One region of the Citrobacter sp. MNAZ 1397 genome, then DNA from elsewhere that is predicted to be linked to it. Evidence: predicted binding sites of a transcription regulator. Region 1 holds the regulator's gene; each other region holds the start of a gene.

Evidence for each region. The regulator ArgR, encoded in region 1, controls arginine synthesis, uptake and breakdown. The targets are predictions, from matches to a motif close to ANTGAATAAAAATACANT.
Region 2: the regulator ArgR is predicted to act here: its motif matches at 1,933-1,950, upstream of argC (N-acetyl-gamma-glutamyl-phosphate reductase).
Region 3: the regulator ArgR is predicted to act here: its motif matches at 1,460-1,477, upstream of argA (amino-acid N-acetyltransferase).

What each region holds. Positions count from the first base shown of each region.
Region 1 is NZ_JAKIVH010000004.1:378,064-383,009, forward strand. It holds gene mdh (malate dehydrogenase) at 1-773, opposite strand, end outside; gene argR (transcriptional regulator ArgR) at 1,178-1,648, shown strand; gene yhcN (peroxide/acid stress response protein YhcN) at 2,009-2,272, shown strand; gene yhcN (peroxide/acid stress response protein YhcN) at 2,368-2,631, shown strand; gene L2097_RS21380 (barstar family protein) at 2,692-2,958, opposite strand; gene L2097_RS21385 (NAD-dependent succinate-semialdehyde dehydrogenase) at 3,004-4,458, opposite strand; gene aaeB (p-hydroxybenzoic acid efflux pump subunit AaeB) at 4,542-4,946, opposite strand, start outside.
Region 2 is NZ_JAKIVH010000006.1:9,765-14,710, forward strand. It holds gene argB (acetylglutamate kinase) at 29-805, opposite strand; gene argC (N-acetyl-gamma-glutamyl-phosphate reductase) at 821-1,825, opposite strand; gene argE (acetylornithine deacetylase) at 1,998-3,149, shown strand; gene ppc (phosphoenolpyruvate carboxylase) at 3,420-4,946, shown strand, end outside.
Region 3 is NZ_JAKIVH010000009.1:67,104-72,049, reverse strand. It holds gene amiC (N-acetylmuramoyl-L-alanine amidase AmiC) at 30-1,283, opposite strand; gene argA (amino-acid N-acetyltransferase) at 1,510-2,841, shown strand; gene recD (exodeoxyribonuclease V subunit alpha) at 2,881-4,713, opposite strand; gene recB (exodeoxyribonuclease V subunit beta) at 4,710-4,946, opposite strand, start outside.

The sequences.
Region 1 (4,946 bases):
CCATCGCCTTCAACATAAGCGCATTCAACAACGCCTTTTTCGCCCTGCAACGCACGCACCAGCGACAGGCCAAAGCGCGCGGCAGCCTGACCCATGGAGAGTGTTGCTGACCCGCCACCCGCTTTCGCTTCGACCACCTCTGTGCCCGCGTTCTGAATACGTTTTGTCAGATCGGCAATTTCCTGTTCAGAGAAGCTGACACCCGGGATTTGCGACAGCAACGGCAGAATGGTGACGCCCGAATGTCCACCCACGACCGGCACTTCGACTTCGCCCGGCTGCTTACCTTTCAGCTCTGCCACGAAGGTGTTAGAACGGATAATATCCAGCGTCGTTACGCCGAACAGTTTGTTTTTGTCATACACACCGGCTTTTTTCAGCACTTCTGCCGCAATCGCCACCGTCGTGTTAACCGGGTTAGTGATTACGCCGATACAGGCTTTAGGGCAGGTTTTTGCGATTTGCGCGACCAGGTTTTTCACAATGCCGGCATTCACATTAAAGAGATCGGAGCGATCCATACCTGGTTTACGCGCGACGCCAGCGGAAATCAGCACCACATCCGCACCGTGCAGAGCAGGCGTTGCGTCTTCGCCAGAAAAGCCTTTAATTTTTACAGCAGTGGGAATATGGCTGAGGTCAACAGCAACCCCAGGGGTTACAGGAGCAATATCGTAGAGAGAGAGTTCTGAACCTGAAGGCAGTTGTGTTTTAAGTAGTAGAGCTAACGCCTGGCCGATGCCGCCAGCTGCGCCGAGGACTGCAACTTTCATCATAAACTCCTTATTATGGTTAGCTAAATATTTTGTTACTCCATTGCGGCGACCTTAATTCACCCTGATAATTATGGCAACGAACCAGCCAAAATTCTGCGGCATGGCACGCTTTTAAAATATTATAATGGGCTTTCATGACCGTCGGACCGGCAAACCAAGCAACTAACATTGAGAGTTTACAATATAGCGCTGATATCCATCTAAACAATATCATTCTAGTAACATTTATTTTACTTTTGCTTGAATTTGCGACACATGACACAGTGGGTTCCATAACGTAATTTGATAAAATTCACGTGAACCATAAGAAGATTTGAGTTATTTCCCCAGCAGATTATTTGCATAAAAATTCATCCATGTGCATAATAATGTAGTTTTCACGGCCTTAATACGGGTGACTTATGCGAAGCTCGGCAAAACAAGAAGAATTAGTTAAAGCGTTTAAAGCGCTACTTAAAGAAGAGAAATTTAGTTCTCAGGGAGAGATTGTTCTGGCGTTACAGGAACAGGGCTTTGACAATATCAATCAGTCTAAAGTCTCCCGCATGCTGACTAAATTCGGTGCGGTGCGCACGCGCAACGCCAAAATGGAGATGGTCTACTGTTTGCCCGTCGAAATGGGCGTTCCCACCACCTCCAGCCCGCTCAAAAATCTGGTGCTTGATATCGACTACAACGACGCTATTGTCGTTATCCATACCAGCCCGGGTGCTGCGCAGTTAATTGCGCGCTTGCTGGACTCACTGGGCAAAGCGGAAGGTATTCTGGGCACTATTGCCGGTGACGATACCATTTTCATCACCCCGGCAAGCGGCTTTACGGTCAAAGAACTTTGCGAGGCCATCCTCGTACTGTTCGAACAAGAGCTTTAATTCGCTCCCCGGTTTCACGCCGGGGATACGCCCCGCCAACGGTCTTTTTCTTTCTACCGCCCCTTTGTTTTAACACAATGTGCGAATTTCTGTCGCATTTCATTCACGTGATGAATGTTTTCGCACAAAAAATCAAAGCCACTCATCACACTGATTTTCAACAATAAAAAAATGCACACAGGGCAAGAACAGCCGTTTTTTATATCTTTTTGACTATAAAAAAAGGTTTCTTTACCACTTACTTACAATAGCAATAATTAGCTCAGTATTAATTTTACGCGTTATTAGTGTATACTTGATTTTGTGATGAGGGTCACGAAACAAAGCCCTCAGGAATTACGATTCGACGAGGTAAGCATTATGAAAATCAAATCAACTGTAGCAACACTCAGCATTCTTTCTGTTCTGTCATTCGGCGCCTTTGCGGCGAGCTCTATTGATACTGGCCAGGCGCAAAACCGCCAGTCATTAGGTACCGTCTCTGTCGGCGGCGTTGCATCGTCCCCCATGGATATGCGTGCAGAACTGAACAAAAAAGCTGAAGAGCAAGGTGCGTCTTCTTATCGCATCATCGAAGCACGTACGGGCGATAGCTGGCACGCCACTGCAGAACTGTATAAATAATTAACCGAAAACCCTATGTCATCATCACTCAGCGGCACCAGGCATAAAAATAGCGGTATAAACCTTCTCGCCGTTGAGTATTGAGGAGAAAGACAATGAAACGTAACGTCATCATCGCAGCCCTTGGTTTAGCTTCACTGATCTCATTTGGCGCCAGCGCAGCTACCCAACTTTCCGATAATCAAACGCAAAACATGCAGGCCATGGGCTCTATTTCTGTTTCCCAGACCGCAAGTTCTCCAATGAGCATTCGTGATGAACTGTCTGCCAAAGCGGACGCGGCGGGTGCGAAAGCCTACCACGTGACCGAACTCCAGGAAGGTGATACCTGGCACGCAACGGCGGAACTCTACAAATAAACCCTCGTCGTCTACTCCGACGACTTGCCCCCGCCTGTCGGGGGCTTTTTTTTTGCTGCATTAACGGATGTTAAAACGCAACTGACCTTCCAGCTCTTCCTCTGCTTCATCAAACAAGAGAATTAACGCGCCAAAACGACGCCGCAGCGTTTCGCTAAGATGAATGAACTCAATTTCAACCGGCAACGGCAACTTTTCCGTCACCGCTATCCATAATGAATCCAGATCGGTAATGCTGGCTCCAGCGAGCGCAAACCGGCGGGAAAATTCTCGATAGAACATGTGTTGAGTGTCTATCTCAGCAAAATCGAAGGTATAGATATTCATTGTCCGCCATCCAGCCCTGTCGGGCGGCTTACGCCGCCCGTTTCATTACAAGCCCCCGAGATGCAGGGTTTTGACTTCCATAAACTCTTCCAGCCCCAGAACGGAGCCTTCCCGCCCCAGGCCAGACTCTTTTACGCCGCCAAACGGCCCCAGTTCAGTGGAGACCGCACATTCATTAATACCAATCATCCCACTTTCAATCGCCTGGGAGACGCGAAATACGCGGGATAAGTTTTGGGTGTAGAAATAGGCTGCCAGGCCAAACGGCGTTGCGTTAGCGCGCTGGATAACTTCATCCTCGGTCGTAAAACGAAAACAGGCAGCAACCGGACCAAAAGTCTCTTCGTTCGCCAGCTTCATGCCATCGCTGCAATCACCCAGCACGGTGGGTTGCCAGAAATTCCCCCCCAGCGCATGGGCTTTCCCACCTGCCAGAATTTTCGCCCCTTTCGCGACCGCATCTTCCACGTGTTCACGCACTTTATCCACGGCAGAAGTTTCAATAAGCGGACCGACGATAACACCGTCATCAAGACCGTTCCCGACCTTGAGGGCACTAACCGCCTCTGCCAGTTTTTGCGTGAAAGCGTTATACACCGACTCATGGATGTAGAAACGGTTTACGCTCACGCACACTTGCCCGGCATTACGGAATTTGTTGGCAATCGCCCCTTTGACTGCCGCATCAATATCGGCATCTTCAAAGACGATATAAGGCGCGTTGCCCCCCAGTTCCATCGACACTTTCTTCATGGTTTCGGCCGCGTTACGCATCAATGTTTTGCCCACGGCGGTAGATCCGGTAAAGGAAATTTTGCGTACCTCATGACTCGCCATGATCGCGTCGCTGATTTCGGATGTATTCCCGGCAACCGCATTCAGCACACCGTCCGGCACACCCGCTTTTTTTGCCAGCGCCAGGAGCGCAAAGGCGCTCAGTGGAGTGTTATTGGCAGGTTTAATCACCCCCGTACATCCTGCGGCTAACGCGGGTCCCAGCTTACGGGTCAGCATGGCCATCGGGAAATTCCAGGGGGTTATCGCTGCCACCACCCCTATCGGTTCACGAGTCGCCAAAATACGCGAACCGGGTTTTATCGGCGGAATAATTTCGCCATTAGCCCGCTTCGCTTGCTCGGCGAACCATTGAATAAAGCTTGCAGCATATTCCACCTCGCCTTCGGCTTCTTTTAACGGCTTGCCCTGTTCGGTGGTCATCAGCCTTCCCAACCAGCTTTTGTTTTCAATAATCAATTCGTACCAGCGGTAGAGGATGGCGGAACGCTCTTTTGCGGTTTTCGCACGCCAGGCGGGAAAAGCCCTTGAGGCTGCGGCGATAGCGGCTTCAGTCTCTTTTTTCCCGGCTTTCGCGACTTTTACGATAACCTCACCCGTTGCCGGGTTCAGTACGTCAAATGTCGTGTCCAACGATTTCCAGACACCATCGACAAGATAACCCGTCTGGAACAGTTCGCTGTCCTGCAATGCCTGCGTTGTCATTTGTCCTCCCGATCTGTGATTTCCAAAAGCTCCCGTAAAGTATAGCCATAAAAAAACCGACGCTTCTGGCGTCGGTTTCGGCTCTAGCTGCTGGTTAGCGCATGCTGGTATTTGTGTAACATCCCGGCAAGTCGTTTTACCGGTTCTGTCACCTGCGGCGGCGCATCCCAGCGATGCAATTTCTCCTGATAGACACCCAGTTCCTCCAGCAACTGCGAGAAATAACGCCGTCGTTTACTGTCCGACCTGGCAGAGATGACACTGTCTGCCGTACGGCGAAGCTGTCGATGGAATGCCGAGAGCTCATCATTCACCGGTACAGGCGCATCACGTAAACGCTGATGAGCGATAATCAACGTCAGCGCCAGGCGGAATTTCGCCACATCACCAGGGAACTTATTCAACAATAAAAATAGCTGCTGATAGAGCGCAGGCAGATGGTTCTCTTTCCGTCGCGCGCTGTTGGTTGTCATCGCCGAGACGGCCGC
Region 2 (4,946 bases), on a different contig from region 1:
TCCGCTCAGGAGAGGGCCAGAGAAAATTTTAAGCCAGAATACGTGTGCCGATCGGTGTGCCGTTAAACAGCGCCGGTAACTGATCCGCATGCCGCCAGGAGGCGATATCCACCGGCCGATTCAGCGTACGCGCCGCATCAAGCGCCGCATTCACCTTCACAATCATGCCATCGGTGATGATGCCCTGCGCGATTAACTGCTCGGCTTTCGCCGCCGTCATCTCGGCAATACGCTGGCCTTTACCATCCAGAATACCGCTCACATCGGAGAGCAAAATCAGGTCTGCGCCCAGTGTTGCCGCCAGCGCCGTCGCCGCCTGGTCTGCATTGACGTTCATCAGTTCGCCTTCGTCGGTCACACCGATAGAGCTAATCACCGGCAGGAAACCACCGTCCAGCAGCGCGTTAATCAGTTTAGGCGAGCCTGGCTGGGCCAGACCCACATGACCAAGCTCTTCATCCAGCTTCGTCACTTTTACGCTGTCGCCATCGCCAAGGAAGAGACCGACAGACGCAATCTGGTGTTTCTTCGCCCAGGCCAGCAGAGTTTTGTTCGCCGTACCCGCCAACGCACCGGTAATAATGTCGATTTGATCGGCAGGGGTCACGCGCAGGCCATTTTTCTTTTTCACCGGCAGGTTGAGCTGTTTCATCAACTCATCCACCACGCAGCCGCCGCCGTGGACAATGACCAGCGGACGCTGGTGCGATTCACGGTAATTCACCAGCGCGGTAAACAGACGCTCCAGCGCTTCTTCACTATCCAGCAGCACGCCGCCGAGTTTAATAATTAATGGATTCATCATCAGGCCTGCACTCAATTAGATAAGAGACTGGGTTTCAGCGTAGCCGAAACGAATATTGGCACACTGCACTGCCTGTGCAGCCGCACCTTTTAATAAGTTATCTTCGGTGGCCACGACAATCAGATGCTCGTCCTTCACGGCGAAACCAATATCGCAGAACGGCAGGCCAACCACATTTTTCAGCGCCGGAACGCCTTTATCGTACAGGCGTACAAGCGGTTTATTGCCATAAGCCTGGTGGAAAATCTCCGCAACTTGCGCATGGGTCACACCCGGCTTCAAACGGCAGGTAATGGTTTCCAGAATGCCGCGCGGGAAATTGCCCAGATGCGGGGTAAAAATAACCTCAGCCCCCAGGTGGGTGGTGATTTCCGGATGATGGCGATGGTTGAACACGCCATACGGCTGCAGGCTGACTTCACAGAAACTGTTCGAGATCGCGGCTTTACGCCCTGCACCGCTCACACCACTGGTGGCGTTAATCACTGGCCACTGATTCAGTTCCAGCACGCCCGCATCAATCAGCGGTTTAAGGGAGAGCTGAGCCGCTGTCGGATAGCAGCCCGGCACGGCTATCAGATTCGCCTCTTTCAGCGCATCCGTACTCCACTCCGCCAAGCCATACACTGCTTGCGCGAGCAGGTCCGGATGCTGATGGGTGAAGCCATAGAATTTTTCATAGAACGCGGGATCGTTAACACGAAACGCACCAGAGAGATCGAAGACTACGCAGCCCGCTGCGAGAAATTGCGGTGCCAGGTCGTGGCTCACTTCATGCGCGGTTGCCAGAAACACGACATCCACACCTTGCGCGAACTCACTGATATCCGACATCGGCTGCAATGGCAGGTCGACAATGCCTTTCAACTGCGGATGTAAATCAGAGACCAATTTTCCTGCATCATTACTTTGCGCTGAAACCGTCAAAGCGGTTATGTTCATATGAGGATGGCGATTTACATAGGTCACTAGCTCTGCGCCGGCGTAACCGCTGGCACCCACAATTAATGTGTTCAACATCGGGGCAGTCTACCTTCTTAGTACGTCATGTTTGCCAGGGAGTGATTCGGCATCAATCCCACGTCGCGCAGTAAAGGCGCCGGATGGGTTCCTTTACGCTCAGCATTAATGTATTTTTATTCACTATTAATGCATGAATATTGATACTATCACGAACTCAGGTATGTCAACAATGAAAATGAATTTGCCACCATTTATCGAGATTTACCGCGCCCTGATTGGCACTCCGTCTATCAGTGCAACGGAAGAAGCCCTTGATCAAAGCAATGCTTCTTTAATCAATCTGCTTGCTGGATGGTTTGGCGACCTCGGGTTCAAGGTTGAAGTACAACCCGTCCCCGGCACACGCAATAAGTTTAATCTATTAGCCAGCACCGGTGAGGGCGCTGGCGGTCTTCTGTTGACGGGTCATACCGATACCGTTCCCTTCGATGACGGGCGCTGGACGCGCGATCCCTTCACTCTGACGGAACATGACAACAAGCTCTACGGCCTGGGCACCGCCGATATGAAAGGCTTCTTCGCCTTCATTCTTGACGCGTTGCGTGATGTTGATGTGACGAAACTGAAAAAGCCGCTCTACATTCTGGCGACGGCCGATGAAGAGACCAGCATGGCGGGTGCACGCTATTTCTCCGAAAACACAGCGATTCGCCCGGATTGCGCCATCATCGGTGAGCCAACGTCTCTGCAACCGATCCGCGCCCATAAAGGTCATATCTCCACAGCGGTGCGTGTGATGGGCCAGTCCGGCCACTCCAGCGACCCGGCACGTGGCGTGAATGCCATTGAACTGATGCACGATGCCATCGGGCGCATCATGACTCTGCGTGACAACCTGAAAGAGCGCTATCACTACGATGCGTTCACCGTACCTTATCCAACGCTGAACCTCGGCAGCCTGCACGGCGGTGATGCTTCCAACCGTATCTGTGCCTGCTGCGAACTGCATATGGACATCCGCCCACTGCCAGGTATGACGCTGAGCGATCTCGACGGCTTACTGAATGAAGCGCTGGCACCCGTGAGCGAGCGCTGGCCGGGCCGCCTGACGGTTTCTGAACTGCATCCGCCGATCCCAGGCTACGAGTGCCCGCCGGATCATCAGTTGGTTGAAGTGGTGGAAAAACTGCTCGGCGAGAAAACAGACGTGGTGAACTACTGTACCGAAGCGCCGTTCATTCAAACGCTGTGCCCGACCCTGGTGTTGGGACCGGGATCAATCAATCAGGCTCATCAGCCTGATGAATATCTTGAGACCCGCTTTATTAAACCCACGCGTGAATTGATTACGCAGGTGGTCCATCACTTCTGCTGGCATTGATTTACCCCCCTCGCTCCGAGTGACCACATTTGGAGTGGGGATAAAATTGAGTGACATTGTTCACAATTCCATAAGCAACGCTTATTAGCCGGGAAGCGAATTAAATTTCGTAAATTCACGCCATTTATTCGTTTGCTGAACCGATTTCGCCGCAATTGACGCCGTGGGTTTTACGTGGCTTTATAAAAGGCGGTGTCTGATATCTATCCGTTTCACGTTGCATGGCGGTGGATATAACAAAATAAAATGAGATGGGGTGTCTGGGTTAACATGAACGAACAATATTCCGCTTTGCGTAGTAATGTCAGTATGCTCGGCAAGCTGCTGGGGGATACCATCAAGGATGCGTTGGGAGAGAATATCCTTGATAGGGTCGAAACAATCCGTAAGCTGTCCAAATCTTCACGTGCTGGTAATGAAGCGAGTCGTCAGGAACTGCTCAATACGCTGCAAAACCTGTCCAATGATGAACTGCTGCCGGTAGCCCGCGCATTCAGCCAGTTTCTGAACCTTGCCAACACCGCTGAGCAATACCACAGCATTTCGCCAAAAGGCGAAGCTGCAAGCAACCCGGAAGTGATTGCTCGTACTCTGCGTAAACTGAAAGACCAACCCGATCTCAACGAAGCGACCATCAAGCAAGCCGTCGAATCACTGTCGCTGGAGCTGGTACTGACAGCCCACCCGACAGAGATTACCCGCCGTACGCTGATCCATAAAATGGTGGAAGTGAACAACTGCTTAAAGCAGTTGGATAATACCGATATCGCCGATTATGAGCGCCATCAACTGATGCGCCGACTGCGCCAGCTTATCGCACAGTCCTGGCATACTGATGAAATCCGTAAACACCGTCCCAGCCCGGTCGACGAAGCCAAATGGGGCTTTGCGGTGGTGGAAAACAGCCTGTGGGAAGGTGTGCCTAACTATCTTCGCGAGCTTAACGAACAGCTTGAAGCGAACCTGAATTACAAACTGCCGGTCGATTTCGTACCGGTACGCTTTACCTCCTGGATGGGCGGCGACCGCGACGGCAACCCGAACGTCACCGCAGAGATTACCCGTCACGTCCTGCTGCTGAGCCGCTGGAAGGCGACCGACCTGTTTCTGAAAGATATTCAGTTACTGATTTCTGAGCTCTCGATGGTTGAATGTACCGACGAGCTTCGCGAGCTGGCCGGTGCCGAAGGCGCGCAGGAACCGTACCGTTATCTGATGAAAAAACTGCGCGGCCAGCTGATGGCGACGCAGGCCTGGCTGGAAGCGCGCCTGAAAGGCCAAAGACTGCCGAAACCAGAAGGTCTGCTGAGCCAGAACGAACAGCTGTGGGAACCGCTTTACGCCTGTTACAAATCTCTGCAAGCCTGCGGTATGGGCATCATCGCGAATGGTGAACTGCTTGATACCCTTAGGCGCGTGAAATGCTTTGGCGTACCGCTGGTGCGTATTGATGTGCGTCAGGAGAGCACCCGTCACACCGAAGCGCTCGGCGAACTGACCCGTTACCTGGGTATCGGCGATTATGAAAGCTGGTCCGAAGCCGACAAACAGGCATTCCTGATTCGCGAACTGAACTCCAAACGTCCTCTGCTACCACGTAACTGGGAGCCGAGCAATGAAACCCGCGAGGTGCTCAATACCTGCAAAGCGATCGTTGACGCGCCGAAAGGATCAGTAGCCGCCTACGTGATCTCCATGGCGAAGACCCCATCCGACGTGCTGGGTGTTCATCTGTTGCTAAAAGAAGCCGGTATCGACTATGCCTTGCCGGTTGCGCCGCTGTTTGAAACCCTGGAC
Region 3 (4,946 bases), on a different contig from region 1:
GCCGCCGCGAATAAAAATATGCCTAAAAACTAGCCTCTTCTCGCCAGCGTTGCGCCATCGGCAAAGTACGCCTTAATCCCTGCCAGAATCGACTCCGCCACCTCTTGCTGGAACTTCGCCGTCTTAAGCTTACGCTCTTCTTCCACGTTACTGATAAACGCCGTTTCAACAAGAATCGACGGAATATCCGGCGCTTTCAGTACCGCGAAACCGGCCTGTTCGACACTGTTTTTATGCAGGTTATTAATATTGCCCAGCTTATTGAGCACCGCTTTGCCAAATTTAAGGCTGTCATTGATAGTGAGCGACTGCACCATATCGAACATCGTGTGGTCGAGATAGCGATCGCCGCTTTTGCTCACCCCACCAATCAAGTCGGAGGCATTCTGCGTTTCCGCCAGATATTTCGCCGCAGTACTGGTCGCCCCTTTGGTTGAGAGGGCAAAGACCGACGAACCGCTCGGCTGGCGACTGCTAAAGGCGTCCGCATGAATTGAAACAAACAGGTCGGCGCGCTGCTTCTGCGCTTTCGCGACACGTACCTTCAGCGGGATAAACACATCCTCATTGCGCGTCATGTAGGCTTTCATATTGCCTTCCTGCTCAATCAACGCGCGCAGGCGACGGGCAATTTGCAGCACCACATCTTTTTCACGGGTCCGGTATTTACCAATGGCGCCCGGATCCTCACCGCCATGGCCCGGATCAAGCATAATAACGATCGGTCGATCCCGTCCCGCTTTCCCCGGCTGCGGCCCGCTTTGCGCAGGCGGTACCTGTTTTTCCAGATCGCCCTGGTTGTATTCTTCCAGAAGCGCGAGCAGCGGATCCTGGACATCTTTCGCGTTCGCCGGATAAAGATCCATCACCAGACGTTCTTTAAACCCCGCTACCGGCGCAAGGGCAAAGAGCTGCGGCTTAATATCCTGCTTAAGCTCGAACACCATACGCACCGTTTTTGGATCAAACTGCCCAACGCGCGCAGATTTGATAAAGGGATCATCGCCGCGAATTTGTGCCCCCATCCCTTTCAAAACGGAGTTCAGGTTTACGTCTTCAATATCAACAACCAGCCGATCCGGATTGCTGAGCGCAAACTGGCGATATTTAAGCACACGGTTAGACTCAACGGTCACGCGAGTATAGGTTGACGCAGGCCAGACGCGCACCGCCACCACCTGACTGACGGCGGCAAGACCGACCTGACTCACGCTCAATAACCACATAGCGCCCGCCCCTTGTAACAATCTGCGGCGGCTCAACCTTGATTGACTTCCCGACATGCTTCTCCCGAGCAAAAAAGATGAAATACTAAGTAAACGTCAGATTTGACCGAAAACTTTAACGAATGACGCATAAACTGTCATCTATAAAAGGGTAAACATACACAATCCATGCAAGAGCACGCAGGAATTATTCTTTGTCCAAGGCTAATTTATGGCTTGCACCCGGCGCCATAAAAGAATAAAAATACACAATTTACGAATAATCATGCAGTGAGGGTTGACCGTGGTAAAGGAACGCAGAACCGAACTGGTACAGGGATTTCGCCATTCTGTTCCCTATATAAATACCCATCGGGGAAAAACGTTTGTCATCATGCTGGGTGGCGAAGCCATTGAACATGAAAACTTTTCCAGCATTGTCAGCGACATAGGCTTACTTCACAGCCTGGGCATTCGCCTGGTGGTGGTGTATGGCGCACGTCCGCAGATTGATGCAAATCTTGCCGCGCATAACCACGAACCGGTGTATCACAAACACACCCGCGTGACAGATGCCAAAACGCTTGAACTGGTAAAACAGGCCGCTGGCTTGCTGCAACTGGACATTACCGCACGCCTCTCTATGAGTCTGAACAATACGCCATTGCAGGGCGCGCACATTAACGTCGTCAGCGGCAACTTCATTATCGCCCAACCACTGGGCGTGGATGATGGCGTGGATTATTGCCATAGCGGGCGTATCCGTCGTATCGATGAAGAAGCCATTCACCGTCAGTTAGACAGCGGCGCTATCGTGTTGCTCGGCCCCGTTGCGGTGTCAGTCACGGGCGAAAGCTTCAACCTCACCTCAGAAGAGATTGCGACACAACTGGCCATCAAACTGAAAGCGGAAAAGATGATCGGCTTTTGTTCATCACAGGGCGTCTACAACGAAGATGGGCAGATTGTCTCCGAGATGTTCCCGAACGAAGCCCAGTCCCGGGTCGAATCGCTGGAAGAGCAAGGCGATTATCACTCCGGTACAGTGCGTTTCCTGCGCGGCGCAATGAAAGCCTGTCGAAGTGGCGTACGTCGCAGCCATCTGATCAGTTATCAGGAAGATGGCGCCTTATTGCAGGAGCTGTTTTCCCGTGACGGTATCGGTACGCAGATTGTGATGGAGAGTGCGGAACAGATCCGCCGTGCCACCATTAATGATATCGGCGGCATTCTCGAACTGATTCGCCCCCTGGAGCAGCAAGGTATTCTGGTACGTCGTTCACGCGAGCAGCTGGAGATGGAGATCGATAAATTCACCATCATTCAGCGCGATAACCTGACTATCGCCTGCGCGGCGCTCTATCCGTTCCTGGAAGAAAAAATCGGCGAAATGGCCTGCGTCGCGGTCCATCCGGACTACCGCAGTTCATCACGCGGCGAAGTATTGCTTGAGCGCATTGCAGCCCAGGCGAAACAAATGGGTTTGAGCAAACTGTTTGTCCTCACCACCCGCAGTATCCACTGGTTCCAGGAGCGCGGCTTTACCCCGGTGGATATCGACTCCCTGCCGGAAAGTAAAAAAGAGATGTACAACTATCAGCGACGGTCAAAAGTGCTGATGGCAGATTTGGGGTAGGTTGACCGATAGCCCTTACCGCCGGGTGAGGGCTATGTTCTACATCGTTTCAAAAATGGCATTCAGTCCGCTTCGCCGTTCGGTACGCGTGGCAATGGCCTGCGCCAGAATACGTTCATCGGCATACAGCGAGAGCCGCTTTTTCGCACGGGTAATCGCGGTATAGACCAGTTCTCTTGTCACCACTGGCACAATCTGGCCCGGCAAAATCAGGGCCGCATGATCAAACTCCGATCCCTGCGATTTATGTACCGTCATCGCCCAGGCGGTGTCATGCTCCGGTAAGCGGCTGGGCTGTACGGATTTCAGGCTGCCGTCAGGTAACGGGAACCAGACACGGATGCTCTGCCCCTGATCGAGCGCAATACCAATATCGCCATTAAACAGCCCCAGCGATGCGTCATTACGCGTGATCATGACCGGCCTGCCGTGATACCAGCGCGCATGTGCAGGGCGTGAAATCCGCCGCTGCCGGACCAGTGCCTGCTCGATACGATCGTTTAGCCCACTTACGCCAAATGGCCCTTCACGCAACGCACACAGCAACTGATATTCACCAAAAGCGGTGAGGACCTCTTGCGGCTGCGCGCCATCGCGAACCAGCCCGAGAAAACGTCCATAGCCTGCCAGCGCATCATCAATCATGCTCTGATAATCTTCTGTACTTTGCAGGTGTTTATTTTCGATATCGCTAAAGCCCTGGCCCAGCACCGCGCTTGCCGCCGCTTTATCGCCACGATTAACCGCCGCCGCCAGTTGCCCGATGCCCGAATCGCTGCCAAAGCGATAGCTTTTTTGCAGCAAGCACAGGCTGTCACGTAGCGCACTGGCCGAAGCGCCTTCTCCAGCGGGTACGGTCGTTCCTGTTATGCGCGACAACTGTGCAGCGCGCTCTGGAGTAAACCCTTTATTGACCCAGGCGCAAATATCTCCGAGTACCGCCCCAGCCTCCACTGAGGCTAACTGGTCGCGGTCTCCGAGGAAAATGACCCGCGCATGTTGCGGTAGTGCATCAATCAGCCGTGACATCATCGGCAGGTCAATCATGGAGGCTTCATCCACCACCAGCACATCCAGATGCAACGGATTGCCCGCGTGATAACGCAGGCGCTGGCTACCGGGTAGCGCGCCCAGAAGACGATGCAGGGTACTGGCTTCGTCAGGCAGCGTCGCCTTTTGTTTGTCAGTCAACGGCAACTGACGAAGCGCTGCACCTAATGATTCCGTCAGACGAGCGGCTGCCTTCCCTGTTGGTGCGGCAAGACAAATGCGACAGCGTGAACCATCGGCCATTTGCACCAGCGCGGCAAGCAGCTTCGCCACCGTCGTGGTTTTCCCGGTACCCGGCCCACCAGAAATCACCGACACGCGGCGAGTCAGTGCAACCGCCGCCGCCACCTTCTGCCAATTGATATCATCCGAAGGCTGAAACAGGTTATCCAGCGCCTGCCGCAAGCGGTTTTCATCTACCGCCAGGGGGTGATTAACCTTAGCAAAAAAGGCGGCAATACTGCATTCATTGCACCACATACGATTGAGGTAGAGCCGCTCACCCACGAGGATCATCGGCGTTGCCGCCTCCCCCTCACTAACGGCAGGCGAGGCCAGTAACGTCTTTCGCCAGTCCGCAGGATGACCAACCTCTTCATAAAGAGAGGCCAGTAACGGATGCGCTCTGGCAGGCAGGTTTTCCGGCGCTAAACGGGAAAGCGGTAAGCAGACATGCCCTTCTCCGGCGTCAAAGCTCAGCATCGCCGCCGCCAGCATCACCGCAGGTTCATCATCGCTGGCCACGGTCAGGGCGAACTGCACATCCAGAGGGCGTAATATTTTTAGCGCTGCGGCCTGCTGCAATAACGTACGCAGTTTCATTGCGCCACCTCCAGTGTTTCCCCGGCAAACAGGGCATCCATCTGGCTTATCAGTGCCGCGTCAGGCCGGGTGGTAAAAATCCCCTGCTGCGGATTACCGGGCTCGACACCACGCAGGAACAGGTAAATAACGCCACCAAAATGGCGCTCATAATCGTAATCGGCAATGCGGTGGCGCAGGTAACGATGAAGGGCGAGTGTATAAAGTTGATACTGCAAATCGTAACGGTGAGA